DNA from 2 places in the Kitasatospora sp. NPDC059803 genome. Region 2 is predicted to be linked to the other one. Evidence: riboswitches for the same ligand, from Rfam matches in the RefSeq annotation. Region 2 holds a riboswitch; the other holds the start of a gene.
What was found. A riboswitch is a leader RNA that binds a small molecule or an ion and turns the genes downstream of it on or off. The one in region 2 is predicted to bind glycine.

Region 1 (6,282 bases), on a different contig from region 2:
CGTTGCGCAGCGGGTTGTCCGCGGCCGCCCACTCGCCCGAGCCGACCTTGTCGACCTCGGCCCGGATCTCGATCATCGCGTCGCAGAACCGGTCGATCTCGTGCAGGTCCTCGGACTCGGTCGGCTCGATCATCAGCGTGCCGGCCACCGGGAAGGACATCGTCGGCGCGTGGAAGCCGTAGTCGATCAGGCGCTTGGCGATGTCGTCCACCGTCACGCCCGTCTCCTTGGTCAGCGGGCGCAGGTCGATGATGCACTCGTGCGCGACCAGCCCGCCGGGGCCGGTGTAGAGCACCGGGAAGTGCGGTGCCAGCCGCTTGGCGATGTAGTTGGCGTTCAGCACCGCGACCTGGGTCGCGCGCTTGAGGCCCTCGCCGCCCATCAGCCGGACGTACGCCCAGGAGATCGGCAGGATGGCCGCCGAGCCCCACGGCGCCGCCGAGATCGGGCCGACCCCGGTGGCCGGGCCGGCCTCCGGCTGCAGCGGGTGGTTCGGCAGGTACGGCGCCAGGTGGGCACGCACCGCGACCGGACCGACGCCCGGGCCGCCGCCGCCGTGCGGGATGCAGAAGGTCTTGTGCAGGTTCAGGTGCGAGACGTCCGCGCCGAACTTGCCCGGCTTGGCGAGGCCGACCAGGGCGTTCAGGTTGGCACCGTCCACGTACACCTGGCCGCCGGCCTCGTGCACCAGGGCACAGATGTCGGTGATCTGGGTCTCGTACACGCCGTGGGTGGACGGGTAGGTGACCATCAGCACGGAGAGGCTGTCCCGGTGCTGCTCGATCTTGGCCTTCAGGTCCTCGACGTCCACGTCGCCGTCGACCAGGGTCTTCACCACGACCACGCGCATGCCGGCCATCACCGCGGAGGCCGCGTTGGTGCCGTGCGCGGAGGACGGGATCAGGCAGACGTCGCGCTGGGTGTCGCCGTTGGCGTGGTGGTAGGCGCGGACGGCCAGCAGGCCGGCCAGCTCGCCCTGCGAGCCCGCGTTCGGCTGGATCGAGACGGCGTCGTAGCCGGTCACCTCGACCAGCTGGCGCTCCAGCTCGCGGATCAGGCTGAGGAAGCCCTGGGCCTGCTCGATCGGCGCGAAGGGGTGCAGCTGGCCGAACTCCGGCCAGGTGACGGCCTCCATCTCGGTGGTCGCGTTGAGCTTCATGGTGCAGGAGCCCAGCGGGATCATGCCGCGGTCCAGCGCGTAGTCCCGGTCCGACAGGCGGCGCAGGTAGCGCAGCATGGCGGTCTCCGAGCGGTGGCTGTGGAAGACCGGGTGGGTCAGGTACTCGTCCTGGCGCAGCAGCGCGGCCGGCAGCGCGTCGGCGCCCTCGGCGACCTCGACCGCGGGGACGCCGAACGCGGCCCAGACGGCGGCCAGGTGCTCGCGGGTGGTGGTCTCGTCGGTGGAGACCGAGATCCGGTCCGCGCCGTCCTGGTGGACGTTGACGCCGTTGGCGCGGGCGGCGGCCGCGATCTCGGCGGCACGGCCCGGGACGACGGCGGTGACGGTGTCGAAGAACTCGCCGTGCAGCAGCTCGACGCCGCCGGCCCGCAGGCCCTCGGCGAGGGCGGCGGCGTAGCGGTGGGTGCGGCGGGCGATGTCGGCCAGGCCGTCCGGGCCGTGGTAGACGGCGTACATCGAGGCCATGACGGCGAGCAGCACCTGGGCGGTGCAGATGTTGCTGGTGGCCTTCTCGCGGCGGATGTGCTGCTCGCGGGTCTGCAGCGCCAGGCGGTAGGCGCGGTTGCCGTCGGCGTCGACCGAGACGCCGACCAGGCGGCCGGGCAGCGAGCGGGCGTACTCGGCGCGCACCGACAGGTAGCCGGCGTGCGGGCCGCCGAAGCCCATCGGCACGCCGAAGCGCTGCGAGGTGCCGCAGGCGATGTCGGCGCCGAGCGAGCCCGGCGAGGCGAGCAGGGTCAGCGCCAGCAGGTCGGCGGCGACCGCGACGATCGCGCCGAGGCCGTGCGCCTGCTCGATGACCGGGGTGAGGTCGCGGACCACACCGGTGGCGCCCGGGTACTGGAGCAGCACGCCGAAGACGCCGCGCTCGGCGATCTCGGCCGGGATGCCCTCGGACAGGTCGGCGACGACGACCTCGACACCGGTCGGCACCGCGCGGGTGTTGATCACCGCGGTGGTCTGCGGCAGGGTCTCGGCGTCGACCAGGAAGACACCGCCCTTGACCTTGGTGACGCGGCGGGCGAGCGCCATCGCCTCGGCGGCCGCGGTGCCCTCGTCGAGCAGCGAGGAGCCGGAGGTCGGCAGGCCGGTCAGGTCGGAGACCAGGGTCTGGAAGTTGAGCAGCGCCTCCAGGCGGCCCTGGGAGATCTCCGGCTGGTACGGCGTGTAGGCGGTGTACCAGGCCGGGTTCTCCATGACGTTGCGCAGGATCACCGGCGGGGTGAAGGTCCCGTAGTAGCCCAGGCCGATCATCGGCTGGAGCACCTGGTTGCGGCTCGCCAGCTCGCGCAGTTCGGCGAGCACCTGCGCCTCGCTGCGGCCGCCGGGCAGGTCCAGGCCGGTGATGGAGCGGATCGCCTCGGGAACGGCGGTGGCGGCGAGTTCGTCCAGCGAGCCGTAGCCGATGGACGCCAGCATCTTCTGCTGCGCGGCGTCGTCGGGGCCGATGTGGCGGTTCTCGAAGGGGCTGGCCAGCTCAAGCTCGGTGAGGGTCGAGGCGCCGGTGGGGCGTCCCGCGTTCGGCTGGGCGTTCATGGTGGTCGAGGCCTCCTGGTCACGGACCGGCGGGGGTGCGCACGCCGGCCGGCCGGAGCCGCTGCGGACAGCGATTCGACCCGGGCGGGCGAACCCGACAGGCCTCCCCCTCTGTCATCGGGACCTGAGAGCTTCACCCGCACGGCGCGCTGTGGCACGCCGCCGGCTTGCACCGTCGGTGAGGGTGGTGGCCGTCGGCTCCCTGCCGACGGTCCTGCCCTGCTTTCCAGAGTGACCTACCCCACACGGTACGGATGCCTGAGAGATTCCGGGGAGGAGTTGCTCCTTCGGCGCCCCGACCAGCGCTTTCCGTGGCCGGGGACTCTCCCGAGCGGGCTCGGCGGTCGCCGCCCAGGGTACCAGCGGCAGGCCCCCTGATCACGGCCGCGTCGGGTCACTCCGGGTCTACGCGCGTCCCCCGGACGGTCCAGCCCGAAGCCCGTCCGGCGCACCCCGGTCGCGCCCGTCCGATTCATGGCCTTTGGTGTGAAGTGGCAGGCGGAACGGGTGCTCCGGCCACGGTCCTGCGGGAGTTCCGCAGGCGCAGCGCACTGGAGGAAAGAGTGCAAACCGACATCGATCCCCGGGACCTCATCGGCCACAAGGCGGTCGACCGCAACGGAGACAAGATCGGCACGGTCGACGAGGTCTACCTGGACGACGCCACCGGCCAGCCGGAGTGGGCAGCCGTCCGGACCGGCATCTTCGGCCGGGACGCCTTCGTCCCGCTCACCACCAGCGAGTTCTCCGGCGACGAGCTCCGGGTGCCGTACGACAAGTCGCTGGTGAAGGAGTCGCCGGACTTCGGCGTCGGCCAGCACCTGTCGCCCGCCCAGGAGCTCCAGCTCTACCGCTACTACGGCCTGGACACCCCGGCGAACGGTCGGCCGGTCAGCCGGGACGCCGACCGGCCTGTCGGCCGCGAGGGTGACCGGCTGATCGGCCGGGACGGTGACCGCCCAGCCGGCCGGGACGCCGACCGGCCCGTCGGCCGCGAGGGTGACCGGCCCATCGGCCGGGACGGTGACCGCCCAGCCGGCCGGGACGCCGACCGGCCCATCGGCCGCGAGGGTGACCGACCGGCGCGGCCCGACCTCGACTTCGGCACCACCTCGGCGGCCGAGCCCGTGAAGCCCATCACCTTCCACTCCCTCGGCCCCGCCCCGACCACCACCCCTGCCGACCCCACCGGCACCGCGACGGAGGTCAACGTGCGGACCCTCAACACCCCCGCGCCCGCAGCAGCCCCCACGACGACCGAGCCCAAGCCGCAGCCCGCCCCGGTCGTGACGACCACCGCGACCACGAACTCGGTCATGGCCGCGCCGGTCTCGGAGCGCTCGACCGGCCCGGCCACCTCGTCCCCCAACGGCCCGGTGGAGATCACCTGCCGCGAGGAGCGCCTGGACATCACCACGGACTGGCACATCGTGGGCACCGCGAAGCTGCGCAAGTACGTGACCAGCGAGCAGGTCGAGCGCCGCGTCCCGGTGGTCCGCGAGCGCGTCCGGGTGGAGCGGATGCCGGTGAGCGAGGCCGAGCGCGCCTCGCTCACCGAGAAGGAGATCGCCGAGGCGGTGGAGGAGGTCACCCTGCGCGAGGAGCGCCCGGTGGTCCGCAAGTACCTCACCCCGATCGAGCGGGTCCGCCTGGTGGTGGAGCGCTACACCGCCGAGGAGGTGATCCGGGACGAGCTGCGCCGCGAGCACGTCGAGGTCCACGACAACACGGCCGCCGCCCCGGCGACCCCGGCAGCCACCCCGGTGGCCGAGACCCCCCGCCCGGCCGTGCTGCGCCCGTTCGCCTGACCCCTCGCCCCCAGGGCCCCGGACCCCTCGGTCCGGGGCCCTCGGCATGCCCCGTCCCGGCCGCCACCCGGCCGGAATCCTTCGATTTTGCCAAAGCGTCACCAATGGATATTTGACACTCTGAAGTATCTCCCGGCATGGTTACTTCAGTTCATTCACTATGTACGGGAGGAAGCAACCGTGAGTGAGGCACCACAGCCCACCACCGCGGCCGAGAAGCAGAGCAGCGCCCGGGTCCTGCCGGCCCTCATCCTGGCGATGCTGTCGTTCAGCGTGGTGCAGACCGCGGTCGTCCCGATCCTGCCCTCGCTGGCCAAGGAACTGAGCGTCTCCGCGTCCAGCATCACCTGGCTGATGACCGCCAACCTGCTCTCCGCCGCCGTGCTGACTCCCCTGCTGGGCCGCTTCGGCGACCTCCGGGGCCGTAAGCCGATGCTGCTGATCTCGCTGGCCGGTCTGGTCGCCGGTTCGGCACTGGCGGTCAGCACCCACTCCTTCACCTGGCTGGTCGTCGCCCGCGTCCTTCAGGGCGCCGGCGGTGGCGTGCTCCCGCTGGCGATCAGCATCGTCCGCGACGAGCTGCCCAAGCAGAAGGTGACCGGCGGCGTCGCCGCCATCAGCGCCTCGATGGGTGTCGGCTCCGGCCTCGGCCTGGTCGCGACCGGTCTCCTGCTGGAGCACTGGAGCTACAAGTCGATCTTCTGGATGGGCCTGGTCTTCGGCCTGATCGCGGTCGCCCTGGTCGCGTTCCGCGTCCCGTCCGACCCGGTCACCGACAAGGAGGGCGGCGCCGACCCGCTCGGCGCCCTCACCCTGGCCGGCTGGCTCTCCGCCCTGCTCGTCGCGGTCAGCCAGGGCAACCACTGGGGCTGGACCTCGACCAAGACCCTCGGCCTGTTCGCCGTGGCCGCCGTCGTCGCCCTGATCTGGGGGGTCATCGAGACCAAGGTCGCGCACCCCCTGGTGGACATGAAGATGATGTCCCGTCCGGCCGTCGCCTTCACCAACCTGGCCGGCCTGCTGATCGGCTTCGGCATGTACGGCTCGTTCATGGTGATCAGCAACTTCGCCCAGACCCCGGAGAAGCTCACCCACTACGGCTTCACCGCGACCGTCCTGCACGCCGGTCTGCTGCTGCTGCCGTCCGCGATCGGCTCGATGGTGGCGGCTCCGGTCGGCGCGATGCTGATCGCCCGCCGCGGCCCGCGCCTGCCGCTGGTCCTCGGTGGCGTCCTGGGTGCCGTCGCGATGGCCTACCTGGCCGTGCGGCACAGCCACGAGGGCGACATCTACACCTCCTCGGCGATCTTCGGCCTGGGCATCGGCCTGGCGTTCTCCGCGATGCCGGCGTACATCAACGGCGCCGTCCCGGTGGAGCAGAGCGGCATCGCCAACGGCATGAACGCCGTGCTGCGCACCGTCGGTGGCGCGATCGGCACCGCCGTGATGGCCGCCATCCTGACCGGCGACACCATGAAGCTGCCGCCGCAGATCCCGCTGCTGCTGCCCACCCTGGACGCCTACAAGCACGCGTTCTGGGTCGCGGCCGTCGTCTGCGCCGTCGCCGGCGTCGTCCCGTTCCTGATCCGCGGCACCAAGTCGGCCGCCACCGTCGTCGCCTCGGGCGGCGCGGCCGAGCGGAACTCCAGCCCCGAGCTGGCCAAGACCGACGCCTGACCAGGCGTCCGGCCGCCGCGCTCAGGGACAGGGGGCGGCGGCCGGCGGCGGGCAGCGGGGGGCGGGGCGCACAGCCCCCCC
Region 2 (22,427 bases):
GCAGGTCACGGCCCTGGAGCGGGTCGACGCCGAGCGGGTGGTCCCAGCTCATCCCGCCCCAGTCACCGAGCGGGATACCGCCCAGGTTGGCATCGAGCAGGTCCTGGTTCAGGGCGTCCGGGTCGAGGCCGAACAGGGCCTCGATGGGCTTGGCCAGTACGGCCAGCAGGATCAGCAGGATCACCACGACGCCGCCGGCGACGGCGAGTTTGTCGCGCTTGAAGCGGGTCCAGGCGATCTGGCCGAGGGAGCGGCCCTCGATCTTCTTGGCCGGGCTCGCGGGGGCGGGTGCCTCCGGTTCGTTCCCGGTGGTTGCGATGGGTGCGGTCATGGTCAGTTGGTCCCCTCGCCGACGGTGGCCGGCCCACGGGCGCCGGTCACCGGTTCGGCGGTACGGCTGCGGACGTGCGGAGGTGCTTGGAACGGGTGTTCGCGGCAGTACGTCGTGCACGGGTACTGCCCCAACGCGGGATGGGCTTCGCGTGGTTCTGGCGGTCGGCGTGCGCGTTCACCTTCGTGGGGTTCCCAGTACGCGCGGTGCGTTGCGCAGAACTCTCTGCCATCCGAACTCGCTTGCGCCAGCCCTGACAACCGACAGATGCCCAACTGTGATCTGTGCGCATGCACCTCCTACGCCTTCGGCATACCCCTCTTCACACGGCTGCAACAGGCATGTCAAGGTGATCGACGGTAACGGCCGGAAGTTCGTCCGGAAAGCACCGAAGCCGACCTGATGCAAGATCAAGTCGGCTTCTGGAAAAAGGTTTTGGTTGTCAGCGCCCCGGGTATCCGGGCCACGGCTGCTGCGGCTGCCCGGTCCAGCCCTGCGCGGGCTGCTGCGTGCCGTAGCCGTAACCCGGCCCCTGCTGCGCGGGGTACGGCGGAGGCGGCACCGGCGGGTACGGGCCGGTCGGCGGGCGGCCCGCCTCCCGGTCGAAGAACGGGCGCGCGTGCGCCCGCATCCACAGCGCCACCGGGTCGTACTCGTCCGCCATCGCCACCGTGGACACCGCCAGCCCCTCCGGGGCCACCGCGATCGCCCGCTGCATCAGCGCCCGCACCGCCTCCACCGCCGGCGGCGAACTCTCGTACAGCTCCAGTCCGATCGCCAGGTACGGCTCCCCCACGGCCGGCTGCACCCAGGCCCGGCGCAGCGCCCGCACCGCACGCACCTCACCGGCCTGCCGCTCCAGCAGCGCGAAGAACGGCTGGGCGTTCAGCTTCGGCTCACTCAGCTTCAACGGCCCGGCCGGCAGCCGCTCCAGGCCCGCGGCGATCCGCCGCAGGTCCGCCCAGGGCACCCCGACCCCGCCGCCGGGCGCGTGCGGGTTGAGCCACAGCCCCCAGCGGGTCCGGTACAGCGAAGCGGCGATCTCCCGCCCGGAGATGACCTCGTGGGCCCGCGCCCAGCCGGACGACGCCAGCTGCTCGGACGAGGTGACGGCCGGCGCGTAGCCGTGGCCGCTGATCTCCATGTTCCCGTACTGGGCGTCCGCGCTGCCCGGCGTGCCGTGCCACAGCAGCATCCAGACCTGGCCGTCGGCCAGTGCGTGCAGCAGTTGCTCGTAAGCCTCGTAGCGCTCCGGCGCGACCTCGCGCAGGGTGCGCTCCAGCGCGCCCGGATCCGCTCCGGGGCGCCCGGCGGGCGCCTGGCCCCAGGGCCCCGGTGCACCGCCCGCTACCGCTCCCGCACTCATGCGCCCACCTCGCCGCGCCTCTTTCCTCAAGCCTGCCGGCCCGTCGGCCGTCTGCACGCACCCTATGGCGCGGCACCGGCCACCGCCACGGCGACGTGCCTCCGATACGAACCCCGCTCAACCCCGCGCGTAGAAAGGGAGTACCCGGGTGAGCAGCCACTCGACCACCGGGTCATCGGCGAGATCGAGCAGTACGAGGTGGACGCCCCCCGGCAGCGGCGCGGTTCCCAACGCGCGGCCGAGCGCCTCGTTCACCGCGCCCGGGTCGGCCGGGGCCGCCTGGTCCAGCTGGACGCCCACGAACATCACGGTCGGTTCGCCCTCGATGCTGGCGAGCGCCCGCCGCGCGGACAACACTCCGGGCAGGGCGGAAAGTTCGGCCCGGCAGGCGGCCAGGAAGTGCTCCGGGTCCTCCCCCGGCACCGGCTCGCGTAGCGCCACCCGGCCACCGGTCGGCGCCTCCGGTCCCTGGCCCTGACTCTGGTTCTGCTCCTGGTTCCGGCCCTGCTCCTGGTCGGCCAGGCGCTCCTCGCGCGGGCCGCGCCGAAGCTCCGCCACACCCTGCGGCGGCACCGGGATGCCCACCGCCGCCTCCGGGTTGACCGCGATGCCCACGCCCAGCGGCAGCCCGCGGGCGAACTCCCAGACCGGCGCCACCGCGAAGGCCATCCCCGGCGCCTGCCGCAGGAACACCTCCTGCGAGGAGAACACCGGCACGTACGGCTCGCCGGCCAGCTCGATGGTCGGCAGGTCCAGCGCGGGCCCCTGCGGGTCGCCGCCGGCCGGCAGCGGGATCCACACCTGGCTGCGGGCCAGCACCTCGACCACCCGCGGCGTCGCACCCGGGTCGCCCAGCGCGGCGGTCAGCACCTGCTCCAGCTCGTTGGCCGGCCACCCGCCGCCCGGCGGCGCCGACTCCGGCCCGCCCCACCCCTGCTGCTGCTCCACCGGGTACCCCATGCGCGCCTGATCCGCCCTCTGCCGGTCGGCCGCCCTCTGCTGCGCCGACGCGCAGCAGTCTAGGGCGCCGGTTCGAAGGAGCGGGGTGTGACCGGGTCCCCTCTCCCGTCGTCGGCGCGGACGTGCCATGATGTGCGCGTTCGACGGCGCGGCGCGCCGGCGGACCGACAACTCCATACCGGCCGCTCGAACCCGCGCGGGAGAGCCCGGAGTGCCCCGTCAGGCGGCACAGCCGGCGCCGAAGGAGCAACTCCTCCCCGGAATCTCTCAGGCCCCCCTACCGCACGGGTTAGGCACATCTGGAAAGTGGCGCACGGCCCTGTCGCGCGCCCACCCACGGTGCAAGCCACCATGCTGTCCTGGATGCTGGAAACAGCTGCGGGCAGGTGGGCGGTGAAGCTCTCAGGTTCGACGACAGATGGGGAGACCCACGCCGCCGCATGCCCGCGCGCAGGGTCGGCCCCCCAGCGGGTCCGGTTCCGGCGCGTGCACCCATGAGTGCCCAGACCGAGGAGTTCCAGGCCATGTCGTCCCTCCGCCTCACCGCGCTCGACGCGCTGCACCGCGCCCTCGGCGCGACCATGACCGACTTCGCCGGCTGGGACATGCCGCTGCGCTACGGCAGCGAGCGCGAGGAACACCTCGCCGTCCGCACCCGGGCCGGGCTGTTCGACCTCTCCCACATGGGCGAGATCACCGTCACCGGCCCGCAGGCCGGCGAGATGCTGGACCACGCGCTGGTCGGCTTCGTCTCCGCGCTGGGCGTGCTGCGCGCCCGCTACACCATGATCTGCGCCGAGGACGGCGGCATCCTGGACGACCTGATCGTCTACCGCCTGCGCGAGGACGCCTTCCTGGTCGTCGCCAACGCCTCCAACGCCCAGCTGGTGCTGGACGAGCTGATCGCCCGCGCCAAGGGCTTCGACGCCGTCGTCACGGACGACCGCGACACCTACGCGCTGATCGCCGTCCAGGGCCCGGAGGCCACCGCGATCCTGGCCGGGACCACCGACGCCGACCTGCCCGGCCTGAAGTACTACGCGATCCTCCCGGCCCAGGTCGCCGGCCGCGACGTGCTGCTCGCCCGGACCGGCTACACCGGCGAGGACGGCTTCGAGATCTTCTGCAACCCGGGCGACGCCGAGGGGGTCTGGCAGGCGCTGACCGCCGCCGGCGAGGGCCGCGGCCTGGTCCCGTGCGGCCTGTCCTGCCGCGACACGCTGCGCCTGGAGGCCGGCATGCCGCTGTACGGGCACGAGCTCTCCACCGACCTGACCCCGTTCGACGCGGGCCTGGGCCGGGTCGTGCGCTTCGACAAGACCACCAACGAGGGCACCTTCGTCGGCCGCAAGGCGCTGGAGAGGGCCGCCGCCGAGGCCGAGGCCAACCCGCCGCGGGTGCTGGTCGGCCTGGTCTCCGAGGGCAAGCGCGTCCCGCGCGCCGAGTACACCGTGGTCTCCGCCGACGGCGCCCCGATCGGCCGGATCACCTCGGGCGCCCCGTCGCCGACCCTGGGCCGGCCGATCGCGATCGCCTACGTGGACGCGGCCCACGCCGCCCCCGGCACCGCCGTCGCGGTGGACGTGCGCGGCAAGCACGAGCCGGTCGAGGTCGTGGCACTGCCGTTCTACAAGCGCGCCCGCTGAGGCCGGGGGCCTCGCTCGCCGAGGCCCCGCCTTCCCCGTAGACCCGGGCCTGAACCACGCCCGACCCAGGCTTGAGCCACGCCTGATCCAGGTCCGACCCAGGTCCGATCCCATGCCTGAACCACGCCTGATCCGCGTCGAAGCCGTCCGTGCGGCGGCCCGCTTCGTCGTACCCGCTTCCCATCCTGGAGAATGACGCCATGAGCAACCCCCAGCACCTGCAGTACACCAAGGAGCACGAGTGGCTGACCGCCATCGAGGGCGGTGTCTCCACGGTCGGCATCACCGCCCACGCGGCCGACGCGCTCGGTGACATCGTCTACGTGCAGCTGCCCGAGGTCGGCGCCGACGTGACCGCGGGCGAGTCCTGTGGCGAGCTGGAGTCGACCAAGTCGGTCAGCGACCTGTTCTCCCCGGTGACCGGGAAGATCGTCGAGATCAACCAGGACGTCCTGGACGACAACAGCCTGGTCAACAGCGCCCCGTTCGAGGGCGGCTGGCTGTTCAAGGTCCAGGTGGAGTCCACCGACGAGCTGCTCAGCGCGGACGAGTACACCGCCTTCATCGGCGGCTGACCCGCTCGTGACGGGGCGGCCGCAGCGCGGCGGCCGCCCTGCCAGGCTCCCCCCTCTCTGCTCCCGTCTCTCTCCTCCCGGGAAGACCACACCATGACGGTTCTGAACCAGTCCCTGCACTCCCTCGACCCGGAGATCGCCGCCGCGGTCGACGCCGAGCTGCACCGCCAGCAGACCACCCTGGAGATGATCGCCTCCGAGAACTTCGCCCCGGTGGCGGTCATGGAGGCCCAGGGCTCGGTACTCACCAACAAGTACGCCGAGGGCTACCCCGGCCGCCGCTACTACGGCGGCTGCGAGCACGTCGACGTGGTCGAGCAGATCGCGATCGACCGCATCAAGGCCCTGTTCGGCGCCGAGCACGCCAACGTCCAGCCGCACTCGGGCGCGCAGGCCAACGCCGCCGCGATGTTCGCGCTGATCAAGCCGGGCGACACCATCCTGGGCCTGAACCTGGCCCACGGCGGTCACCTGACCCACGGCATGAAGATCAACTTCTCCGGCAAGCTCTACAACGTGGTCGCGTACCACGTGGACGAGAAGACCGGCCAGGTCGACATGGCCGAGGTCGAGCGCCTGGCCAAGGAGCACCAGCCGAAGCTGATCATCGCCGGCTGGTCCGCCTACCCGCGCCAGCTGGACTTCGCCGCGTTCCGCCGGGTCGCCGACGAGGTCGGCGCGCTGCTGATGGTGGACATGGCGCACTTCGCCGGCCTGGTCGCCGCCGGCCTGCACCCCAACCCGGTGCCGTACGCGGACGTGGTCACCACCACCACCCACAAGACCCTGGGCGGCCCGCGCGGCGGTGTCATCCTGTCCAAGGCCGAGTACGCCAAGAAGATCAACTCCGCGGTGTTCCCCGGCCAGCAGGGCGGCCCGCTGGAGCACGTGATCGCCGGCAAGGCCGTTGCCTTCAAGGTCGCCGCGTCCGAGGAGTTCAAGGAGCGCCAGCAGCGCACCCTGGAGGGCGCCAAGATCCTCGCCGAGCGCCTGCTCCAGGCCGACGTCGCCGAGGCCGGCGCCTCGGTGCTGTCCGGCGGCACCGACGTGCACCTGGTCCTGGTCGACCTGCGCAACAGCCAGCTCGACGGCCAGCAGGCCGAGGACCGCCTGCACGAGGTCGGCATCACGGTCAACCGCAACGCCGTCCCGAACGACCCTCGGCCGCCGATGGTCACCTCCGGCCTGCGCATCGGCACCCCCGCGCTCGCCACCCGCGGCTTCCAGGCCGAGGACTTCCGCGAGGTCGCCGACATCATCGCCGAGGCGCTCAAGCCCGCCTTCGACGAGGACGCCGCCACCGCGCTCAAGGCCCGCGTCACCGCGCTGGCCGAGAAGTACCCGCTCTACCCGAACCTCTGATCACTGCGGTGATCGTTCGGGCGGGGTGACCGGCCTCACCCCGCCGCGGCACCTGGGATCCCGGGGCACCGCGCACACTGGACAGTGCGCGCGGTGCCCCGACCCGTGTCGTCCCCCGCCCGCCAGTCCTTCCACGAGACCAGACAAGGACGTCCCCCGTGGCCATCAGCGTCTTCGACCTCTTCTCCATCGGCATCGGCCCGTCGAGTTCCCACACCGTCGGCCCGATGCGCGCCGCCCGGATGTTCGCCCGACGCCTGCGGTCCGAGGACCTGCTCGCCCAGGTGGCGAGCGTGCGCGCCGAGCTGTACGGCTCGCTGGGCGCCACCGGCCACGGCCACGGCACCCCGAAGGCCGTCCTGCTCGGCCTGGAGGACAACTCCCCCCGCACGGTCGACGTCGACCAGGCGGACAAGGACGTCGAGCGGATCACCACCGAGAAGCGGCTCAACCTCCTCGGCACCCACCCCATCGACTTCGACCTGAGCACCCAGCTGGTCCTGCACCGCCGCCGCTCGCTGCCGTACCACGCCAACGGCATGACCATCTGGGCGTACGCGGCGGACGGCTCCACGCTGCTGGAGAAGACCTACTACTCGGTCGGCGGCGGCTTCGTCGTCGACGAGGACGCCATCGGCGCGGACCGGGTCAAGCCCGACGACACCTCGCTGCGCTACCCCTTCCGCACCGGCGAGGAGCTGCTGCGGCTCACCCGGGAGACCGGGCTGTCGATCTCCGGCCTGATGCTGGAGAACGAGAAGGCCTGGCGCTCCGAGGAGGAGATCCGGACCGGGCTGCTGGAGATCTGGCAGGTCATGCAGGAGTGCGTGCGGGCCGGCATGTCCCGCGAGGGCATCCTGCCCGGTGGCCTCAAGGTCCGCCGCCGCGCCGCCGCGGCCGCCCGCGCGATGCGCGCCGAGGGCATCGGCCCGGCCAACGCGATGGAGTGGGTGACCCTCTACGCGATGGCGGTCAACGAGGAGAACGCCTCCGGCCGCCGGGTGGTCACCGCTCCGACCAACGGCGCGGCCGGGATCATCCCCGCCGTCCTGCACTACTACCTGAACTTCATCCCGGGCGCCGACGAGGACGGCATCGTCCGCTTCCTCCTCGCGGCCGGCGCCATCGGCATGCTCTTCAAGGAGAACGCCTCCATCTCCGGCGCCGAGGTCGGCTGCCAGGGGGAGGTCGGATCCGCCTGCTCGATGGCCGCCGGCGGCCTCGCCGAGGTCCTCGGCGGCACCCCCGAACAGGTCGAGAACGCCGCCGAGATCGGCATCGAGCACAACCTCGGCCTCACCTGCGACCCGGTCGGCGGGCTCGTCCAGATCCCCTGCATCGAGCGCAACGGCATGGCCTCCGTCAAGGCCGTCACCGCCGCCCGGATGGCCCTGCGCGGCGACGGCCGGCACCACGTCTCGCTCGACAAGGCGATCAAGACGATGAAGGAGACCGGCGCCGACATGAAGATCAAGTACAAGGAGACCTCGCGCGGCGGCCTCGCCGTCAACGTCATCGAGTGCTGATCACACCCGCTGTCGCCTGAGCCCCCGGACCCGTCCGGGGGCTCTCGGCGTTCCGGGGCGTCCCGGGCGGCGGGGCCACCGCTGGCCCCACCCCGGCCCCGCTTCCCGGCGCCACCCGACGCGCCCGCTCAGGCCGCTCAGGCCGCTCAGGCCACTCAGGCCGCGAACGGGCGGACTCGCCGGGCGTCGCGCAACGCCTCAGCCCACCAGGCGAGTTGGTCGAGCATGGTCTTGGCGGCGACGTCGGCGGCCGGGTCGAGCGGCTGGCCGTCGGCGCCGAAGCACTGGGCGGCGCCGTGGAAGCTGACCGTGTTGCGAATCGTCACGGCGTTCAACTCGGCCAGCACCACTCGCAGTTGCTCGACGGCGCGCAGACCGCCGGAGAGGCCGCCGTAGGAGACGAAGCCGACCGGCTTGCCGTGCCACTGGCTGTTGTGCCAGTCGATGGCGTTCTTCAGCGGGGCCGGGAAGCTGTGGTTGTACTCGGGCGTGACGACCACGAAGGCGTCGGCGGCCTCCAGGCGGGGCGTGACGGCGGCGAGCAACTCAGCGGCGCCCGGCTCCAGTTCACCACCGAAGGACGGGAAGGTGGTCGGCAGCGGGGTCTCGACCAGATCGATCAGGTCGGCGGTCATGTCGCCGCGCGCGCCGAGGTGGCCGAGCAGCCAGTCGGCGACGACGGGCGCGAACCGGCCGCTCCGGGTGCTGCCCACGACGACCGCGACCTTCAGGCTCTTCTCCGAAACGTCCTTGGCCATGGATATCCCCCTCCGGGACGATGTATACAACGTATCTGTCGGATACAACGTACACATAGGCGCGTACGCCGTCCACTTCCGATACGTCGTACACTCCGGTGGTAGGGTGAGAGGACCCCAGCCGGAAGGAGCCCGCCGTCATGCCCGCCCAGCAGGCCCCCGCCGGGGACGACGACCAGACCAAGCCCCAGGCCTCACTCTGGGAGCGCCTCGCCCGCCCGGCCCCCGCGCCGCGCACCACCCTCACCCCGCACCGGATCGCCGAGGCCGCGATCGCGATCGCCGACGCCGAAGGCCTCGACGCCGTCACCATGCGCCGGCTCGCCACCACCCTCGGCGTCGCCCCGATGGCCGCCTACCGGTACGTCTCCGGCAAGGACGAACTCATCGACCTGATGGTCGACTTCGTCTACGGCGAACTCCCCCGGGGCACCCCCGCCACCGGCTGGCGCGACACCATGCGCACCCTGGCGCTCCACCTGCGCGCCATGAACCTGGCCCACCCGTGGATCGTCCGCGCCGGCGCCGTCCCCCTCACCCCCAACCAGCTCGCCATCCCCGAACGCGCCTTCGCCGCCCTCGCCGACCACGGCCTGGACGCCGACACCACCATGGCGGTCTTCCGCACCGTCACCGGCTACGTCCACGGGTCCGTCGCCGCCGAGCTCGCCCTGCGCACCCTCCAGCGCGAGCACGGCTGGTCCGACGGCGACGAGACCCGCGCCGGCCTCGCCCCCCGGATGTCCTTCCTGATGGACACCGGCCGCTACCCCACCTACCAGCGCTACCTCCACGAGGCCACCCGCAAGGACGACCCCACCTGGCAGTTCGAAACCGGCCTCGACTGCGTCCTCACCGGCATCGCCACCCACCTCGGCATCTGAGCGCGACCCGGCCCTCAGGTGGGTGGGTAGGGGAAATTATGTAGACCGGTCTACCTTTCACGCCCGGAATATGCAGACCGGTCTACCTTTTCAGCGCTCCCCCACCCACCTCCCGCGCAGGAAGTCGGCCCCGCCGACTTCCTATGCGCCCCAGCCCTCCACGAACACGCCCTATGTAGACCGGTCGATATATTTTCCCCGGGCCCCCTCGGACACTCGATCCCGGCCCCGCGCACAGGAAGTCGGCCCGTCCGACTTCCTGTGCAGGTGCCGCCCGCAGGTCAGCGACGGCGGGTGCCCACGGGCACGGTGAGGACGGCGAGGCCCGCGGCCAGGATGGCGAGGCCGCACCAGGAGACGGCGGGGAGGCGTTCGCCGAGGACGGCGACGCCGAGGAGCGCGGCGACGGCGGGTTCGGCGAGGGTGAGGGTGGTGGCGGTCTGGGCGGAGGTGCGGCGCAGGCCGTGGCCGAAGAGGCGGTAGGCGAGGAAGGTGGTGATCACGGCGAGGTGGAGCACCACCGCCGCACCGCGCGGCGAGGCGAGCCACCGCAGGTCGCCGAGGAACAGCACCGGCAGGACGAGCAGCGCGGCCGCGCCGAACATCGCCCCCATCACCCCGGCGGACGGGTGCCCGCGCGAGATGAGCTTCCCGCCGATGAGCGAGTACACGGCGTACGAGAGACCGGAGAGCGCGGCCAGCGCCACCCCCACGGTGTCCACCGCCGCGCCGCCGCCGGTGAGTTCGGGGCCCAGCACCAGGACGGCACAGCCGACGACCGCCGTCACCGTGGCACAGGCCCACCGGCCGCTCGGCCGCCCTTGCCGGGTGAGCCAGCCGAGCAGGCCGGCGAAGACGGGGGCACTGCCCAGTGCGATCACGGTGGCCACCGCCACCCCGGCGCGGGTCACCGCCGGATAGAAGGTGACCGGGTAGCCGACCACCGCGACGGCGCCGACGGCGAGTTGCCACCGCTCCCGGCGGCCGCAGGCCCGGGGCAGCGCGCGGGCGCTGCGGGTGGAGAGGAAGAGGAGGAGGCCGCCGAGGACCAGCGCGGCGGCGCCGATGCCCGCCGAAGGGGCGCCGTCGGGTGCGAGGGAGCTGGCTGTCCCGGTGGTGCCCCACAGCAGTGCGGCGACCAGGATCGGGACCGGCCCGCCGAGCGGGCTGGTGCGGCGGGCGGCGGGGGTGGTGGTGGCCAGGGTGGGCGCGGGCGTGGAGATGCGGTTCGGCACAGTCGTGAACTTCCGTCGTCGAAGACCGTCAGGGGAGCTGGTTTCGCAACGGGCACACACGGCAGCCTCCTGGCGGCCGGAGAGGGCCGCAGCAGGGAGCGCAGGGGTCAAGCCACCGGCGTGTGTGCCCGATCAGGCGCAGAGCGGTGGCAGCACGACGTGCCAGTACAGGTTCACGGGCCTGATGCTACCCGGCAGTTCCGGCGGGGTGGGGTTCACGGAGGAATTGGCGGCCGGGCGACGAAGCACCGGAGGCTCGACGGCGAGGATGGTGAATATTCACAGGCGACAGCGTGAACCTATGCAAAATCCAAAGGTGAACTAGGTTACAAACCTTTCAATCCAAGTCACCTGGTTTGCCCACATGCTGAGATCCGTGCGATAGTCGAAGCAGCCCAACGGCGGGCGGCACAGCACGCCGGCCTGGGCGTGGAGACTTCGGCTGGCCCGACCTGGCACGGCCGACGCCCATCGCGCGGCACGCACCCCCTTGGCCGGCGCGATGACTTGCAGGGGCCCCCATCCGCCGGACCACGGCGACTTCGGGGGCCCTGCGCGTTTTCCCGGGAACACCCGGAACACCCGGAAGGGTCAGTGCCGCTCGCGGACCTTCAGTTCGAACCAGACGCCCTTGCCGCGCGGCAGCAGGTCGGCGCCCCAGCGGTCGGCCAGGTCGTCGATGACCCGCAGGCCCCGCCCCCGCTCGGTCACCGGCTTCGGCTCCGCGAGGATCATGCAGGGCAGCGCCCGGGAGGAGTCGCGGACCTCGACGCGGAGCCAGCCCGGCTTGCGGATCACCTGGAGCCCGATAGTGCGTCCGGCGGCATGCCGGACGGCGTTGGAGACCAGTTCGCTGGTGAGTAACTCACCGGCCTCCAGGTGCTGATGGAGGTCCCAGGACTCCAGGACCGACAGCACCAGTCGGCGGGCCACCGGGCCGGTCTCCGGCCGGGACGGCAGTCGTACCTCGTTCGGCACGGACTGATCGCTCAGCCTGCCGCAATACATCTCCTCCAGTTCCTCCGAGCTGAGCCGCTCCAGCGCCGCCAGCGCGCCCTGGACATCGATCCACGACGCCTCGGCGACCAATCCGGCCCCGGGAACTGATGACTGATCTGTTTCGCCCCAACCCGCCATGCGGTCCATCATTGCGGAACGCAAGCGGCCGCGTACGGACAATGAGCAAACGATCTCCTCCGAGTCGGCATATGCCGCGTGCAAGGAGACCCCGCGGAGAGTGCCAGGCGGGGGCCTGGAGGGGGCCCGGAAGGAGCCGGAAGAGGGTGGGGAGCAGGCAACCCGGGCCGCGTCCGCGTCAATCCCGGGTTGCCGTGGAACCGCCCCGACCAGGGCGGCTACCGGTCGGCCTACCAGGCGCTCCAGGGCACGTTCCAGCCACTCAGGCCGTTCGCCGGGTCGAGGGTCTCCTTCTTGGTGGAGTTCTTCACGACCACCACGTCGCCGACGATCGAGCCGGCGTAGAACTTGCCCATCGAGGTGGATTCGCCGCCGCCCTCGACGTCCTTGAGGGCGACACAGCCGTGGCTGACGTTGTCCTCGCCGATGAGCTTGCTCCAGTAATTGCCGTGCAGGTAGGTGCCGCTGTCGGTGAGCCGCATCGAGTGCGGCACCTGAAGGTCGTACGGGGAGCCGCTCATGCCAGGGAGGGTGCTGGACTGCATCCGCACCACGCCCTCCTTGGACATGACGACCATCGTGCCGTTCCAGGTCGGGTGCTCGGGCGAGCCGGAGGTGATGTCGATGTCCGACGGTTTGCCGTCCAGTTCGACGGTCATCCTGTGCGCGGCGGCGTCAACCGTCGAAATCTGAGACCGCCCGATCGTGAAGGGCTCGTCCCGGTCGGTGCCGTACACCCCAGGGGCGATCTCGACGCTCTTGAGGCGGTAGTGCACCGTCACCTTGGTGCCGGACTTCCAGTACTGCTCGGGGCGGAAGTCCAGTCGGCGGTTGCCGAACCAGTGGCCCTTGACCACGGTGCCGTTGTCGGTCTCGAAGGTGATGCCCTTCGCGACGACGTCCTTGTTCTTGACGTCCTTGCTGAAGTTCACCGAGACGATCATGCCGACGCCGTACGTCGCGTCGTTGTCCACGTTGTCGGCGGCCTTGGCGAGGGCCGTCGGCGTCAGCGTGGTGAAGTTGCTGTCCGCGCTGGCGACCACGCCGTTGGCGTCCGCGGCCATCGCGCTGACCTGGTAGGCGCTGCCCACGGCGAGGCCGGCCGACGGGGTCCAGCTGGAGCCGTCGGCGGCGATGGTGCCGGGCACCTCCGCGCCCGTCTTGTCGCTGACCTTGACGGTGGTGAGCTTGCCGCCGGTCGCGCCGACCTTGAGCGCGTCGGGCGCGACGTCCACCGTGCCGGGCTTGGGCTCGATGTTCACCACGGCCTGCGACACCTTCGGCGCCGCGCTGCTCGCCGCCGCGGCGCCCGGGGAGGTCGTCCCGGCGGCCGCGCCGGCCCCCAGGTCCGCCTTGGCCGCGCTCCCGCCCCCGCTACCGCCGCTCCCGCCACCGCACGCGGCCGTCAGCGCCATCGCGCCGCCCACCAGACCGACGGCCACCACTCTGCGTATCGACCTCAACGTCGATCCCTCCCTCAGAAACCCCACGAACCGAACCCCACGAACCGCAACCCGCAACCCGCGAACCGAAGCCCGCGGGCCGAAACCCCACGACCCGAAACCCCGCACAACTCCCGTGCACACGACGGACCCGACCACTACACGCGCCGGCCCCCGGAAAGGTTGCGCCATTCGGGGCCCGGTGCGCTGCGAAAACGCGAACGGCCCGACCCCAACGGGTGAGGATCGGGCCGCTCTTCTGCACCGCGCCGACGAACCGGGACTATCCGGTCAATCAGCGGGCAGGATCTACCAGTTCGCCCAGGCGACGTTCCAGCCGCCCAGCCCGTTGGAGGGCGCGACGGTCTTCTCCTTGCTGTTCACGACCTTGACCACGTCGCCGACCATCGTGTCGTTGAAGAACTTGCCCGCGACGGAGGTGTCGCTGCCGCCCTTCTCGTCCATCATCGCGACGCAGCCATGGCTGGCGTTGGTCCTGCCGAACGGGTTGGTCGCGTTGGACCAGTAGTTGCCGTGCACGAAGGTGCCGGAGGTGGTCAGCCGCATCGCGTGCGGCACGTCCTGGATGTCGTACTCGCCGCCGAGGCCGACGGTCTGCGAGTTCATCCGGGTGACCTTCTCCTTGGACATGATCACCATGGTCCCGCTCCAGGACGGCGTCGCCTCCGCGCCCATGGTGACCGGCACGGTGGTGCTCTTGCCGCCCCGCTCGATCGTCATCTGGTGCGCCTTGGCGTCGGCGGTGGCGATCTGGGAGCGGCCGATGGTGAACGGCTCGTCCTTGTCCACGTCGCCGTAGATGCCCGGGGCGACCTCGACGCTCTTCAGCCGGTACTTGATGGTGACCTTGGTGTCCGGCTTCCAGTACTCGGCCGGGCGGAAGTCCAGCCGGTTGTCGCCGAACCAGTGGCCCTTCACCTCGGTGCCGTTGTTCGTCTCGAAGGTGATGCCCTTGAGGACGGCGTCCTTGTTCTTGACGGTCTTGCTGAAGTTCACCGAGACGATCATGCCGACGCCGTAGGTGGCGCCGTCGCTGATGTTGTCGTTGGTGGAGACCTTCTTGTCCGGCGTCAGCGTGGTGAACGTCGTGGTGGACGCGGCCACCAGGCCGTCGGCGTCCTTGGCCTGCGCGTTCACCTTGTACGCCATGCCGACGGTGAGCGCGGTGGCGGGCTTCCAGCCGATGCCGTCCGGGGTGATCGCCCCGTCGACCGGCTTGCCGTTCTTGTCGGTCACCTCGACCGTGGTGAGCTTGCCGTTCGAGACGGACACCTGCAACGCGTTGCTCGGTGCGACGTCCTGAGCGCCGTCCTTCGGCTCGACGGCCAGCACCGCGGCGGAGGTCTTCGGCTCGGCCGACGCGCCCGCCGGGGCCGCCGTCCCGCCCGCACCCGCCGTCGCCGCGGGCGCCGCGTTGTCACCCCCGCCGCCCGTTCCGCCCTTGTCGTCGCCGCAGGCCGCGGTGAGCAGCAGCACCCCGCCCATGACCAACGCCATCGCACCCCTGCGCCGGTAACGGCTGGTGGTACGTATCGCGGCGTCGGCCGTCTTCCCCGTCTTCACGGTTTCTCCCCTCCCGGTATCCACTCTCTTGACGCGTTGAGTGCCCCCATGAGTTGCACCGGGCGCCGATCTTTCGCGCCGGACCAGGGCGCGCCGGAGCAGGATAGCCGGGCCGTCCGAGCGGCTCCCGGGGGGAGGTGGGTGGATCGGGGGTGAATCGGCGGTGAAGATCGACTACTGCGCGACGGGGCTTGCGGAGGGACCGACGGCGGGACCGGCAACCGGCCCGAGGGCGCTGCCCGCCACCCACTGCTCCCACGGCACGTTCCAGCCGTTGAGGCCGTTCTGCGGCGGCACGAAGTCCCCCGCGGAGGCCTTCACCTCCAGCACGTCCCCCGGGATGGTGTGCTCGAACAGCCAGCCCGCCGGGGAGTCCTTGCTCGCACCGCCCTTGGCGTCGGCCAGGCCGATGCAGCCGTGGCTGGTGTTGGCCGCGCCGAACACCCCTGGGTCCGCCCAGTAGTTGCCGTGCACGAAGGTGCCGGAGTTGGTCAGCCGCATCGCGTGCGGCACGTCCTTGATGTCGTACTCGTCGCCCATCCCGACGGTCTGCGAGTTCATCCGGGTCACCTTGTACTTCTCCGACACCACCATGACGCCCCGGTAGGTGGAGTGGTCACGGCTGCCTCCGGACACCTTGAGCACCCGCACCACCTTGCCGCCCTGCCCGGCCCGGACGGTCAGGGTGTGCGCGTCCAGGTCGACGGTGGAGACCTGGGCCCGGCCGACGGTGAAGTGCAGGTCCTTGGTCTGGGTGCCGAACTCGCCCGGCGCGCCCTGCACGTCCTTCAGCCGCAGCGCCACCGTCACCTTGGTGCCGGCCGCCCAGTACTGCTGCGGGCGGACGTCCAGCCGCTGGTTGCCGAACCAGTGCGCGGCCACCGGGACGGGCGGGTCGGCGCTCACCTGGACGGCCTTCTCCACCGCCGCCCGGTCGGTGATCGGCCGGCTGAAGCGCAGCGACACCGGCATGCCGACACCGACGGTGGAGCCGTCCTCCGGGGTGAAGAAGGCGACGAAGGTGTGCGCCCGGGCCATCGTGGAGAACGCCGAGTGCTGGGCCGCCCGTTGGCCCTGGTCATCCTCGGCGACGGCGTCCAGGGTGTACGCGGTGCCCAGCGGCAACGGGCCGTCGGGTGTCCAGGCGGCGCCGTCCGGGGCGATCGTGCCGGGAACCTCGGTGCCCTTGGCGTCGGCCAGCCGGACGGTGACCAGCCGGCCCTGCGCCGCCGTCACCCGGACCGGGCCCTCCGGCAGCACGTCCTGGGCGCCGTCGGCGGGCAGCGCCGTGACGACCGCCCGGGACGGCGGCGGGGGCGGGGTGTGCGCCCCGGGCCCGGCGGCGTCCTGCGCGGGGGCCGCCGGGGGGCCGCCGCACCCCGTCAGGACGGCGAGGCCCCAGGCCACCGCCGCCGCCCGCCGCGCCCACACCCGTCCTCGGCGCCGCATTCCGGGGCCTCCCACTGTCCACGTCCGGTACCGGGAAGATCCGGTACCGGGAGCCTCCGCTACCGGGGACGCCCGACGCCGGGAACTCCCGATGTCAGGAACTCCCGGTGCCAGGAACGTCCGGCAGCGGGAACGCCCGATACCGGGAACAACGAGGGCAATCGCGGCGGGGACACGCGCAGCCGCGCGAAATCCCCCCATCCATCGGCCGCCATCCGCCGGTAAGCCCCCGTTCAGCCGCTTCCGATCTGCGCAATCCGGGAAAGAGGAAGTGAACGGGGTCCGGGACACCCCGTCCAGGGAGGGTGCGGCCATGGCGTCAGGGCAGGAGCTGGAAGCCGGAGTGCGGCCGCCCGGCGGGGACACCGCCGAGCCACCGTGGCCCGGCAGCTGGCAGCCGCTCGGCGCCCGCTTCCGGACCGACCAACAGGGCCGCCAGGGCACCAACTTCGCACTCTGGGCGGCCGGCGCCGAGGCGGTCGACCTCTGCCTGTTCGACGAGGACGGCCGGGAGGGCCGGCACCGCCTCACCGAGCAGGACTTCCAGACCTGGCACGGCTTCCTGCCCGGCGTCCGCCCCGGCACCCGGTACGGCTTCCGCGTGCACGGCCGGTGGGATCCGTGGACCGGCGCCCGCTGGAACCCGGCGAAGCTGCTGCTCGACCCGTACGCCCGTGCCGTGGACGGCTGTTACACCAGCCACGACGCGGTCTGCGCGGCCGTCCGCAACTGGCCGGAGGCGGACGTCGCCGACACCGTCCGGGACAACCGCGACTCGGCCCGCTACGTGCCCAGATCCGTGGTCGTCCACGATGACGACGACTGGTACGACGACCACCGCCCGAAGACCCCGTGGGCCGAGACGGTGCTCTACGAACTGCACGTGCGCGGCTTCACCATGCGCCACCCCGACATCCCGCCGGAACTCCGCGGCACCTACGCGGGCCTGGCCCACCCGGCCGCCGTCGCCCACCTGACCCGCCTCGGCGTGACCGCCGTCGAGCTGCTGCCGGTGCACCAGTACGCCAGCGAGGACCACCTCCAGTCGCGCGGCCTGGTCAACTACTGGGGCTACAACACGATCGGCTACTTCGCCCCGCACGCCGGCTACTCGGCGGCCGGCTCGCGCGGCGGCCAGGTCGGCGAGTTCAAGCGGATGGTCCGCGCCCTGCACGCCGCCGGGATCGAGGTGATCCTCGACGTGGTGTTCAACCACACCGCGGAGGGCGCCGAACTCGGCCCGATGCTCTCGCTGCGCGGCATCGACAACACCGCCTACTACCGCCCGGCCCCGCACCGCCCGCGCGGCTACGCCGACTTCACCGGCTGCGGCAACACCCTGGACACCCGCCGCCCGCAGGTGGTCCGGCTGGTCACCGACTCGCTGCGGTACTGGGTCACCGAGATGGGCGTGGACGGCTTCCGCTTCGACCTCGCCGCCGCCCTCGCCCGCGGCACCGACGGGGTGGACATGGACCACCCCTTCCTCGCCGCCGTCTCCCAGGATCCGCTGCTCAGCCGGGTGAAGCTGATCGCCGAGCCCTGGGACGTCGGCCCGGGCGGCTACCAGGTCGGCGGCTTCCCGCCGCTGTGGGCCGAGTGGAACGACAAGTACCGGGACACCGTGCGGGACTTCTGGCGCGGCGCCCGCCCGGACGTGCGCGAGCTGGGCTACCGGCTGTCCGGCTCCTCCGACCTCTACCAGCGCGGCGGCCGCCGCCCGTACGCCTCCGTCAACTACGTGACCGCGCACGACGGTTTCACGCTGCGCGACCTGGTCAGCTACGACCGCAAGCACAACGAGGCCAACGGCGAGGCCAACCGGGACGGCACCGACGACAACCGGTCCTGGAACCACGGCGTCGAGGGCGAGACCACCGACCCGGAGGTGAACGCCCTGCGGCTGCGCCAACTGCGCAACCTGCTGGCCACACTGCTGCTCTCCACCGGCGTCCCGATGCTCACCGCCGGGGACGAGCTGGGCCGCACCCAGGGCGGCAACAACAACGCCTACTGCCAGGACAACGAACTCGGCTGGCTGGACTGGTCGCTCCTGGCGGATCCCCGCTGGCGCGGGCTGTGCGAGCTGACCGCCCGGCTGATCCGGCTGCGCCGGGCCCACCCGGTGCTGCGGCAGCGGGCGTTCTTCTCCGGCCGGGCCGCCGCCCCGGGCGGCCAGCCGGACCTCGCCTGGTTCACGCCGCTGGGCAAGGAGATGACCGAGGCCGACTGGTTCGCCCCGACCGCCTGCCTGGGCATGCTGCTGTCCGGCACCGCGATGTCCGAACGGGACGAGGCCGGGCGGCCGACGCTGGACGACAGCTTCCTGCTGCTGCTCAACGCCGGCCACGAACCCGTGCTGTTCACCCTCCCCGGCGAGCCCTGGGCCGCGCCGGAGGAGGCGTACGAGACGGTGGTCGACACCGCCGTCGAGGGCGGCGGCGAGCCCTGTCCGCAGGGCGCGACGCTGCTGGCCGGGCGCTCGCTGCGGCTGCTGCGCGCGCCCGCCGCCACGACCTGAGCGGTGTCGGCCGCACGTGCGGCGCACTCCGGCCCCTGCGGCCGGCCCCACGCGCCCCGCTTTTCACCCGCGCCCCACCCGTACAGGTGGCCGGTTCTCGCCGAAGCGTTCTGTCAGGGGTGAAAAACCTGATGAGAAATGACGCGACCTCGTCCTACCCTCACGACGATGGCCGAGAACCGACAAGACGACGACACCGCGACCGGGCACCGCTCCACGGTCCGCTCCCTCCTGCGCCTGTGGCCCTACGCCCGAGCCGTCCGCCGCCGGTTGGCCACCTCGGTGGCCGCCGCCCTGGTCGCCATGCTGAGCGTCCTCGGCGTCCCGCTGGTCCTCGGCCGGATCGTCGACGGCCCGCTCGCCGAACACGACCTGAGCGGGCTCTGGCCGCTGATCGGCCTGCTGCTGGTCCTCGGACTGGTCGAGGCCGCGCTGTTCTACACCCGCCGGGTGGTCCTGGCCCGCCCGCTGGCCGGGCTGGAGACGGCCATGCGCGGCGACCTCTTCGCCAAGCTCCAGCGGCTGCCGATCTCCTTCCACGAGCGCTGGGGATCCGGCCAGCTGCTCTCCCGGGCCACCGCCGACATGTACACCATGCGGCTGTTTCTGGCCTTCCCGCTGGTCTTCCTGATCGTCAACTCGGTGATGTTCCTCGCCGGCACGGCGGTGATGTTCACCCAGGACTGGCGGCTCGCCCTGATCATCCTGCTGCCCGCCGTCCCGCTGTTCGTGCTCACCCGGCGGTTCGAGGCGGGCTACTCCGGCGCCTCCCGCCGCGCCCAGGACCAGAACGGCGACCTCGCCACCGTCATCGAGGAGTCCGTCCTCGGCATCCGCATCCTCAAGGCCTTCGGCCGCCACCGCTCGATGGCCGAGCGCTTCCGCGCCCAGGCCCACGACCTGCGCCGCACCGAACTGCGCAAGGCCGGGCTGCTCGCCAACCTCTGGGCGGTCATCGTCGGCCTGCCCGAGATCGCCCTCGGCTGCGCCCTCGCCGCCGGCGCCTACCTGGTCGCCCACGACGAGCTGAGCGCCGGCACCCTGGTCGCCTTCCTCTCCACCGCGCTGGCGCTGCGCTGGCCGGTCGAGTCCCTGGGCTGGCTGCTCGCCTACGCCAACGAGGCCGCCACCGCCGCCGACCGCTTCTTCGAGGTGCTGGACGAGCCCGAGACCGCCGACCCGGGCACCGCCGACGGCCTGGGCGCCACCCCCGACGGCATCCGCTTCACCGGCGTCCGCTTCCGCTACCCCGACGCCCCCGACGACACCCCCGACCTGCTGGCCGGCATCGACCTGCACATCCGCAGCGGCGAGACGATGGCCCTGGTCGGCGCCACCGGCAGCGGCAAGACCACGCTCACCGCACTGCTCCCCCGCCTGTACGAGGCCACGGCCGGCACCATCACCCTGGACGGCCGGGACATCCGCGACCTCCCCCGGGAACGGCTGCGCGAGCTGGTCGCGGTCGCCTTCGAGGAGCCCACCCTGTTCTCCGCCACCGTCCGGGAGAACGTCCTGATGGGCGCCCCGGGCGCGGACGACCGGCAGCTGCGCGCCGCCCTGGCCACCGCCCAGGCCTCCTTCGTGGAGAAGCTCCCGGACGGCGTGGACACCGAGGTCGGCGAGCAGGGCCTGAGCCTGTCCGGCGGCCAGCGCCAGCGCCTCGCCCTGGCCCGTGCGGTGGTCGGTGACCCGGCCTTCCTGGTGCTGGACGACCCGCTCTCCGCCCTCGACGTGCACACCGAGGCCCTGGTCGAACGGGCGCTGCGCCAGGTCCTCGGCGCCACCACCGCCCTGGTGGTCGCCCACCGCCCGAGCACCGTGCTGCTCGCCGACCGGGTCGCGGTGCTCTCCGACGGCCGGATCGAGGCCGTCGGCACCCACCAGGACCTGCTGCGCGACTGCGCGCACTACCGCGAACTGATGTCGGGCGAGTCCGCCCCGATGCCCGAGGCCGCACTGGTCTCCGAGGGGGGCACCACCCGATGACCACCACCATCTCGCCCGCCGGCCCCGCCGAACGGGAGACCGCCGAACCGGTCGAGGAACAGCTTCCGCCGCCGCCCCCGGCCGACGAGGAGGACATCCCCGTCCCGCCCGGCGCGCCCCGGGCGCTGCTGCGCTCGCTACTCGGCCCGCACCGGGCCCGGATCGGCGTCGCGATGCTGGTGATCCTCATCCAGCAGGCGGCCCTGCAGTCCGGCCCGCTGCTGGTCGCCATCGCGATGGACCGCGGCATCCCGGCGCTGCGCGAGAGCGACAGCGGCCCGCTGATCGCGGTGGTCTGCGCCTACCTGGGCTGCGCGCTGCTCAGCCTGCTGCTGCAGTGGGCGTTCATCAAGATCAGCGCCCGGGTCAACCAGGACATCCTGCTGGAGCTGCGCGGCCGGATCTTCCGGCACGCCCAGCGGCTGAGCCTGGACTTCCACGAGCGCTACACCTCGGGCCGGATCATCTCCCGCGCCACCAGCGACGTGGACGCGCTGCGCGAGCTGCTCTCCGAGGGCCTCCAGGAGCTGCTGACCGTCCTCCTGTCGGTCTGCTACATCTCGGTGCTGCTGCTGGTGCTGGACTGGCGGCTCGGCCTGGTCTCGCTGGCGTCGATCCTGCCGCTGGCGCTGATCGCCCGCTCCTTCCGCAGCCGCTCGCGCCGGGTCTACCGCCGCTCCCGCACCTCGGCCGCCTCGCTGATCGTCCGCTTCACCGAGACCATGAACGGCATCCGCCCGGTGCAGGCCTTCCGCCGGGAGAAGGCCAACGACGAGGCCTTCGGCCTGGTCAACCGGCAGTCCGCCACCGCGACGGCGGACGGCCTGTTGGAGATCGCCCGCTACGTCGGCCTCTCCCGCGTCACCGCCAACCTGTGGACCACCGGCGTGGTGCTGCTCGGCGCCTACCTGGTCGCCGACGGCACGGTCGAACTGGGCGTGCTCACCGCCTTCGTGCTCTACCTGCGCCGGCTCTACGACCCGATCGACCAGCTGGCGATGTTCCTGAACAGCTACCAGTCGGCCGCCGCCGCGCTGGAGAAGATCGCCGGCCTGCTCGCCCACGAGCCGACCGTCGCCGAGCCGGCCGCGCCCGCCGAACTGCCGCAGGCCGTCGGCAAGGGGCGCGAGGTCCGCTTCGAGGAGACCCGTTTCGCCTACCGCACCGGCAAGCAGGTGCTGCCGCCGTTCGACCTGGTGATCCCGGCCGGGCAGACGGTGGCGGTGGTCGGCGCGACCGGCGCCGGCAAGTCGACGGTCGCCAAGCTGCTGGCCCGCTTCTACGACCCGACCGACGGCCGGATCCGGCTGGACGGCGTGGACCTGCGCGACCTCGCCACCCCCGAGCTGCGGCGCGGCGTGGTGATGGTGACCCAGGAGTCCTTCCTGTTCTCCGGCACCGTCGCCGAGAACATCGCGATCGGCCGCCCCGGCGCCGGCCGCGAGGAGGTCGAGCAGGCCGCCCGGGACATCGGCGCGTACGAGTTCATCGCCGCACTCCCGGACGGCTTCGACACCGACGTGCGCAAGCGCGGCGGCCGGATCTCCGCCGGGCAGCGCCAGTTGGTCGCCTTCGCCCGCGCCCTGCTCGCCGACCCGGCGGTGCTGATCCTCGACGAGGCGACCAGCTCGCTGGACGTCCCCGGCGAGCAGGCCGTCCAGC

Region 1: it holds a riboswitch for glycine, as region 2 does, so the genes downstream of both, gcvP (aminomethyl-transferring glycine dehydrogenase) here and gcvT (glycine cleavage system aminomethyltransferase GcvT) in region 2, are expected to answer to the same signal.

The regions. Positions count from the first base shown of each region.
Region 1 is NZ_JBHWIJ010000372.1:1,118-7,399, forward strand. Features, by position in the region: gene gcvP (aminomethyl-transferring glycine dehydrogenase) at 1-2,716, opposite strand, end outside; glycine riboswitch at 2,953-3,056, opposite strand; partial or broken gene ACFV6I_RS35670 (PRC-barrel domain-containing protein) at 3,280-3,642, shown strand; gene ACFV6I_RS35675 (DUF2382 domain-containing protein) at 3,655-4,524, shown strand; gene ACFV6I_RS35680 (MFS transporter) at 4,705-6,201, shown strand.
Region 2 is NZ_JBHWIJ010000042.1:17,736-40,162, reverse strand. Features, by position in the region: gene ACFV6I_RS10105 (ABC transporter permease) at 1-331, opposite strand, end outside; gene ACFV6I_RS10100 (enhanced serine sensitivity protein SseB C-terminal domain-containing protein) at 774-1,697, opposite strand; gene ACFV6I_RS10095 (enhanced serine sensitivity protein SseB C-terminal domain-containing protein) at 1,815-2,657, opposite strand; glycine riboswitch at 2,845-2,950, shown strand; gene gcvT (glycine cleavage system aminomethyltransferase GcvT) at 3,182-4,303, shown strand; gene gcvH (glycine cleavage system protein GcvH) at 4,504-4,878, shown strand; gene glyA (serine hydroxymethyltransferase) at 4,972-6,240, shown strand; gene ACFV6I_RS10075 (L-serine ammonia-lyase) at 6,399-7,766, shown strand; gene ACFV6I_RS10070 (NADPH-dependent FMN reductase) at 7,922-8,524, opposite strand; gene ACFV6I_RS10065 (TetR/AcrR family transcriptional regulator) at 8,665-9,408, shown strand; gene ACFV6I_RS10060 (DMT family transporter) at 9,690-10,643, opposite strand; gene ACFV6I_RS10055 (ATP-binding protein) at 11,235-11,732, opposite strand; gene ACFV6I_RS10050 (Ig-like domain-containing protein) at 12,011-13,243, opposite strand; gene ACFV6I_RS10045 (Ig-like domain-containing protein) at 13,532-14,806, opposite strand; gene ACFV6I_RS10040 (Ig-like domain-containing protein) at 14,981-16,255, opposite strand; gene glgX (glycogen debranching protein GlgX) at 16,569-18,776, shown strand; gene ACFV6I_RS10030 (ABC transporter ATP-binding protein) at 18,945-20,765, shown strand; gene ACFV6I_RS10025 (ABC transporter ATP-binding protein) at 20,762-22,427, shown strand, end outside.